3 regions of the Sinorhizobium sp. RAC02 genome follow, and region 3 is predicted to be linked to each of the others. Evidence: riboswitches for the same ligand, from Rfam matches in the RefSeq annotation. Region 3 holds a riboswitch; each other region holds the start of a gene.

Region 1 (2,258 bases), 520 kb from region 3:
TCGACCGGCATTGCCGAACCGCTTCCCGTTGCCGCCACATTCGATTTCCGCGACGAGAACGGGATGAGCCTCTCCGACGTCGCCAGGCTCGACACGATGGTGACGGTGGTCGATGCCGCCAATCTCCTGAAGGATTACAGCTCGGCCGATTTCCTCCGTGATCGCGGCGAGACTGCCGGCGATGGCGACGATCGGACGTTGGTCGACCTGCTGGTAGAGCAGATCGAGTTCGCCGATGTCGTAGTGCTGAACAAGATCGGGATAGCCACACCCGACGAGCGGGACGCCGCGTGCAAGATCATCGTTTCGCTCAATCCGGACGCCAGGCTCATCGAAGCCGACTTCGGCAAGGTCGACCTGAAAGATGTGCTCGGAACAGGTCGCTTCGACTTCGAGAAGGCCGAGCAGCATCCGCTGTGGTTCAAGGAACTTCACGGTTTCAAGGACCATGTCCCCGAAACAGAGGAATACGGCATCCGCTCCTTCGTCTACCGCGCGAAACGGCCATTCGACCCCATGCGGTTCCAGAGCTTCATCGACCGCTCCTGGCCCGGCGTCGTTCGGGCAAAGGGCTTCTTCTGGCTGGCGACACGGCCGCATTACGTGGGCGAGATCAGCCAGGCGGGAGCACTCGTGCGCACCGGAAAAATGGGGCTGTGGTGGTCATCCGTACCGAAGGAGCAATGGCCGAGCGATTCCGGCTTTACCCGGATGATGCAACCCTATCTAGACCCCGTCTGGGGGGATCGCCGGCAGGAGATCGTCTTCATCGGCGCCGACCCCATGGACGAAGCGAAAATTCGCGCGGAACTCGACGCCTGCCTGATCGACGGCGATACGTTCAAGCCGGAATTGTGGCGCAATCTCGCGGATCCGTTTTCAAGCTGGGATCGGCGGGCCGCGTGAGGCCGCCGCTTGACAGGCATTCCGATCGGCCCCTATCTGGGGGCCGACGGTTCCCGAGGCAAAGCCGGAGGGATAAATAGGGAACACGGTGAGGACGACCCGAACGGGGCCGAAACCGTGGCTGCCCCCGCAACTGTAAGCGGTGAGGTCTTGTCATATCTGCCACTGGTCCAACGACCGGGAAGGCCGGCAAGCCCTTCGACCCGCGAGCCAGGAGACCTGCCGTCATCCGACACAGCAACCGGACGGGGTGTGCCGGGGAGCGTTGTGACGCCTTCCCGCTTCATCGCGCGATGGCCGATCATCCTTCTCCAGCGCCCTTTCGCCGAAGGATGACATGACCGAAACGCCTGCCGCCTACGCCATCGTCGTGTGCAGCCTCTGCCGGGCCGGCGCAGCCGCGTCGGACCGTACGGCCCGTCTTGCGCTCCATGCGACCGCCGGCGGCTTTCGCGTCGATACCGTGGCCTGCCTTGCGGGTTGCGAGCGGCCGCTCGCTGTCGCCTTCACCGCCGCCTCAAAGGCCACATTCCTCTTCGGCGACATCGATCCGGCAAGGGACGTGGACGCCCAGCTGGCCCTCGGGCGCCAGTACCGCGACCTTCCGGACGGTTGGTGCAACGAGGGCCAGCGGCCGGCCGGACTGCGCGGCAAGACGCTCGCCCGCATCCCGCATATCGGAGGGCTCGCCGGATGAGCGGCTGCGTCCTTTCCGCGCAAGGGCTAACCTACGAGATCCGCTCCGGCGACCGCCTTCTCGGCGGCGTGTCGCTCGACGTCAAAGCGTGCGACCGCCTCGCCATCATCGGCCCGAACGGCGCGGGCAAGACCACGCTGCTGCGCATGCTCGCCGGCACGCTGAAACCCACCACCGGGACCGTGAACCTGTTCGGCACACCGCTTGACGCAATGCGTCCCGCCGAACGCGCCCGCGTGGTCGCCGTGGTCGGGCAGGCGGACCAGCCCGACCATCGCATATGCGTGCGCGACTATGTGGCCCTCAGCCGCATACCGCACGCGGCACGCCGACCGGGCCCGGAGGAGGCCGCCATCATCCGGAACGCGCTCGAGCGAACGGAATTGCTTTCCCTTGCCGGTCGCGAAATGGGATCGCTTTCGGGCGGTGAGCGGCAGCGGGCGCAGATCGCACGCGCGCTTGCCCAGGAGCCGCGCATCCTCTTCCTCGACGAGCCGACGAACCATCTTGATCCCCGCGCCCGCGGCGCGCTTCTCGCGCTGGTGGCAGACCTCGGCCTCACTATCGTTGCGGTTCTGCACGACCTTCACCTTGTGTCAGGCTTTGCCACGCGGATCGCGGTGCTGAAGCAGGGCGCGCTTGTCGCCTGCGGGCC
Region 2 (2,258 bases), on a different replicon from region 3:
GTCGAGACGGTAATCGACGCCTTCCACGGCATCCTTGTTGACCAGCCACTTCGTCGTGACCTGCGTCAGTTCGGGCCCTAGCGGCAGCACGCGGAAGGTGATGGCGTGGTCGGCCAGCACGTGGTTCCACGTCGTCGGGTAGTGGAAGAGCAGCAGCGTGCCGATATGGCTTTCCAGCACGTCGCTCGACAGCGGGCGTGCAACGGCGCGCGCGCCCGACATGGTATAGCTCTCCGCATCCTGGATCAGCGGCATGCGGGCGGCGCGGAACTGGCCGGTCGGCGACATGCGGAATTCGCTCGGCAGGCCGGCGGTCTCGCACTTCGCCCAATGCTCGGCGATGACCGGATCATCCTTGGCGCCCTGCACGCCGGTGGCGCTCGGCGCTTCCGGATAGGTGCGGCAGAGTTCCGGATGGTTGGCGGCACAGTGGTAGCACTCGCGGTTGTTTTCCCAGACGAGCTTCCAGTTGCCCTTTTCGATGATCGTGCTTTCGAAGGCGACCTTGGTCTCCCCGAGGCGGTGACGGGCGAGATAGGGCTCGACCATGGCGCGGAACGGCGCAAAATCCGGAGCCTCATCGGCAAGGCAGATGAAGATGTAGCCGCCGACGGTCTCGCAATGCATGCGCTTCAGGCTATGCTGCGTCCTGTCGAAATCCTCCGCCATGTGACGGGCGAAGAGCAGCGAGCCGTCGAGTTCGTAGGTCCACTGGTGGTAGGGACAGACGAGTTTGGCCGACGAACCCTTGTTCTGGGTGCAGACGCGCGAGCCGCGGTGGCGGCAGGAATTGTGTAGCGCGCGCACCGTGCCCGAGCGGTCGCGGGTGATGACGACGGGATAATCGCCGACCTGCACGGTGAAATAGTTGCCGGCCTTGGGGATCTCGCAGTCATGGCCGATGAACAGCCAGTCGCGATACCAGATCGTCTCCAGATCGAGCTTGTAGTGGTCTTGGTCGATGTAGAAGGCCTGCTCGAGGCTGTAGCCGTCGCGCCGGTTCTTGAGCTTGCGGAGCACGTCGCTGCGAATGTCCATGCCGGATCCTCAGAATATCCAAATTATTGCCACGCAATTCCGAACGGAAAACCGCTTCACACTTTTCCTGGAACTGCTTTCGGATGAGGCGCACAGAAGGAGACGGCATCCACGCGGCAAGCCGCACGGAGTGCACGCTTCCCGGCCGCCCGCCGCAGCCAGTCACGATCGTTTCTCCAGGCTGGTTTCCGGGCTGAGGAGTGTTCTTGTCGGGCCATGACCGCGTCCAAAAAGTCGAAAACCTTTCGGGGTCATGCCTTCCGAACCAGTGCAGCGCCTTCCCAGACCTCCCGTCCAGTGGCTTCTGCTGCACCTTGCTCCAACACCGTTGCGGGGGCAGCGCCGGAATTCAACCGGCTTCCCAATTCTCCACCCTCCCTGAGGAATGGCACCTTGAGTGTTCCTATCTAAACGCAAGAATCGTCGCGCAACATGTCGGAAAACGACATGGCCTCCTGATTTGACGACAGCTGTTTCCAGAAGAGCCAGGGCGTGGCGGGGTAACTTTCTCCAGTCATACCAAAGCGATATGCCTAATTTTTCGGCGCATTGCCTCGACAATGGCGATGCTGTGGCCAAGCATCACACGCTTGTCATATTGCGACCACGATGTTGCCGGGACAGGAATTGGGAGTGCGACAGCAAGGATTGCTTAACGACGTTTTCCTAAACTCGTCTGCGATCAGGGCGCGAGGATGGAGTGCCGCCACGTGCAGCAGACGAAATTTCGATATTACGACGCCGTTGCCTACAAGCGTGCGAACCCGCCGAAAGCAGCCGTACACACGCAATTTCTCCGGACCGGCCGTATCGACCGCGACGTCAGCTGGAGCCCAAGCGAGAAGCGTTACCTCTCCTATCAGGAAGTGGCCGAGCGCACCGGCCGCAAGCTGGAGCGGGCGGGCAGCGTCACCCATGACCGTATCAACGGCTTTCATGAGACGATCCAGTTTCCCAAGCTGATCTTCCACCGCACGCTGGCCGAGACGCCGCATCTCGGCTACTGCCACATCACGGTGGCCAATTCCCGCTTTGCGGAATTCCCGAACGTGCAATGGGCCTTCTACATGACCAATTTCCGTGCCGAGATCGGCGACGGGGAACAGTTCTTCGCCGGCATTTCGAAGAAGCCGGGCCGCATGTATTTCGCCATCGCGATCACCCCGACGGAAGAGGAAGGCCGCCTCACCATCGACCGCAAGGTGCGCGGCAACGGCGTG
Region 3 (2,258 bases):
AGGGTATGAAGCTGCGCATCAACACAACGCTGGCGTACCGTGATTTCTACCAGCTGCTCGGCGCAGCGCCGACACCAATGCCGACACCGCAGGTGTTCGACGCCATGTCCAACGGGCAGGTGGATGGACTTGAAGCCGATCTGGATCTCTCCTGGAATCAGCGCTACGACAAGGTCGCCAAGACAATGCTGCGTATGAACGCCATCTTCATGCCCTGTGTCGCCTTGGCGTCCGGTCGCGTATAGAAGGGCGTTCCTGAAGCGGATCGTGAACTCATCACCCGCCTCACCCGTGAAGAGCTCGACAAGCAGATCGACGCTACCGTCGCAAAGGAAGCCCCCCTCCTGCAGAATTTCAAGGATGCCGGCATCAAGATCGTCGACGTAGACCTGCAGAACACCGCCGAAATTATCGCGGCCTATCACGAGATCTCGCTGCCGAAGGCACCGGTTCTGAAAAACTGCGGGAAGTCGGCGCAAGTCTCTGACGGAAGCGGCTCACCTGTTTGCGGCTTTCCTGCCAAGGGAAGGCCGTATCGGCACAGTCCACCATGTAGGCACGATTATTTTCAGATCACGTGACAACATTCTGAGAGGCTGGCTTCTTTCCCTCTGATAGGAGCGGGGGTGTTGTTGTCTGCGAAAGACCTAAGAACTCGCAACACGATTGTGGACGAATCTTGATCGAAAGACCCGATGGCGGCGTCGGCCAGTTCTAGTGCGGGCACCGAAACGGTTGATAAGTCGTCATAGCTGTTGACGCATTTTTTACCTCGTCTACTATATCTTGTGTTCGAGGTTCCTTCGATTCGAAAAAATCGAAGGCTAAGACGGGAATCCGGGGCGGCCATGATGGCCGCGTCAAACCGGAGCTGCCCCCGCAACTGTAAGCGGCGAGCATTCGTTCGATGAAGCCACTGAGGCGCAAATGCCTTGGGAAGGTGAACGGATGCCGCGACCCGCAAGCCAGGAGACCTGCCTCGTACATGAATGTCCACGGGCGGGGTGTCCGGAAGGCGAGCGTTGGGTTGCGGAATGATGTCGCGCCCCGTCTCCCCGTATGTCCCGCATAATCACTTCGGGGTGAAGTTATGTCGATCCAGTTTCCAGTGCATCCACGCGAGTAAGCGGCGTTTCGTGTCCGGCCGTCTCAGGCGGCCATCTGCCTATCTCCAGTTTTTCGAACGGCCATCGGCGGATGGCTGAACGATTTGTCACGCCCAATTGTCCAATTACGAGGAAGACCATGTCCATCACCGTCTACAGCAAGCCTGCCTGCGTCCAGTGCACCGCGACCACCCGCGCGCTCGACCGCCAGGGCATCGATTACAGCGTCGTCGACGTCTCCGAGGATGCCGATGCCTTCGCGCTCGTGCAGGGGCTCGGCTACCGGCAGGTCCCTGTCGTCATCGCCGGCGAGCAGCATTGGGCCGGCTTTCGTCCGGATATGATCAGCGCGCTGGCTTGAAGCGAGCCAGGCGATGGGCGGGCTCGTCTATTTTTCCACCCGGTCGGAAAACACCCGTCGGTTCGTGGAAAAGCTCGGCCTTCCAGCCTCCCGCATTCCTCTCCGCGCCGACGAGACGCTGAAGGCGAAGGCGGCCTTCGTGCTCGTCGTGCCGACCTACTGCGGTGAGGACGGGAAAGGCGCCGTTCCCAAGCAGGTGATCCGCTTCCTCAACGATGCGGAAAACCGCGCAAACCTTCGCGGCGTGATTGCCGCGGGCAACAGCAATTTCGGCGCGACCTTCGGGATCGCCGGCGATGTCATCTCCGCCAAATGCGGGGTGCCGTACCTCTATCGCTTCGAGCTTCTGGGCACGGATGAGGATGTCGCCAACGTCAAAGATGGATTGGAACGATTTTGGACACGATGACGCTCGACAAGCCGATCAAGGCCCCGGAGATTACGGCGCTGGACTACCACGCGCTGAACGCCATGCTGAACCTCTACGACGAGGGTGGAAAAATCCAGCTCGACAAGGACCGGCTGGCCGCCAAGCAGTATTTCCTCCAGCACGTCAACCAGAACACCGTGTTCTTCCATAACCTCAGGGAAAAACTCGATTATCTGGTGACGGAGGGCTACTACGAGCAGGAGGTTCTGGACCAGTATGCCTTCAATTTCGTGCGTGACCTGTTCGACCACGCCTATGACAAGAAGTTCCGTTTCCCGACCTTCCTCGGCGCCTTCAAATATTACACGTCCTATACGCTGAAGACTTTCGACGGGAAGCGCTACCTGGAGCGCTATGAGGA

The links. Region 3 has a riboswitch for cobalamin ahead of nrdH (glutaredoxin-like protein NrdH). Riboswitches for the same ligand answer to the same signal wherever they lie in the genome.
Region 1: linked by a shared signal. The riboswitch ahead of BSY16_RS23390 (DUF1636 family protein) and the one ahead of nrdH (glutaredoxin-like protein NrdH) in region 3 are both predicted to bind cobalamin.
Region 2: linked by a shared signal. The riboswitch ahead of BSY16_RS10545 (aromatic ring-hydroxylating oxygenase subunit alpha) and the one ahead of nrdH (glutaredoxin-like protein NrdH) in region 3 are both predicted to bind cobalamin.

Annotation. Positions count from the first base shown of each region.
Region 1 covers NZ_CP016452.1:472,943-475,200, reverse strand. Annotated here, with positions in the region: gene zigA (zinc metallochaperone GTPase ZigA) at 1-906, shown strand, start outside; cobalamin riboswitch at 937-1,147, shown strand; gene BSY16_RS23390 (DUF1636 family protein) at 1,244-1,603, shown strand; gene BSY16_RS23385 (ABC transporter ATP-binding protein) at 1,600-2,258, shown strand, end outside.
Region 2 covers NZ_CP016450.1:2,191,450-2,193,707, forward strand. Annotated here, with positions in the region: gene BSY16_RS10545 (aromatic ring-hydroxylating oxygenase subunit alpha) at 1-1,038, opposite strand, end outside; cobalamin riboswitch at 1,201-1,449, opposite strand; gene BSY16_RS10550 (DUF6656 family protein) at 1,749-2,258, shown strand, end outside.
Region 3 covers NZ_CP016452.1:993,858-996,115, forward strand. Annotated here, with positions in the region: partial or broken gene BSY16_RS25735 (TRAP transporter substrate-binding protein) at 1-487, shown strand, start outside; cobalamin riboswitch at 779-996, shown strand; gene nrdH (glutaredoxin-like protein NrdH) at 1,246-1,467, shown strand; gene nrdI (class Ib ribonucleoside-diphosphate reductase assembly flavoprotein NrdI) at 1,481-1,876, shown strand; gene nrdE (class 1b ribonucleoside-diphosphate reductase subunit alpha) at 1,873-2,258, shown strand, end outside.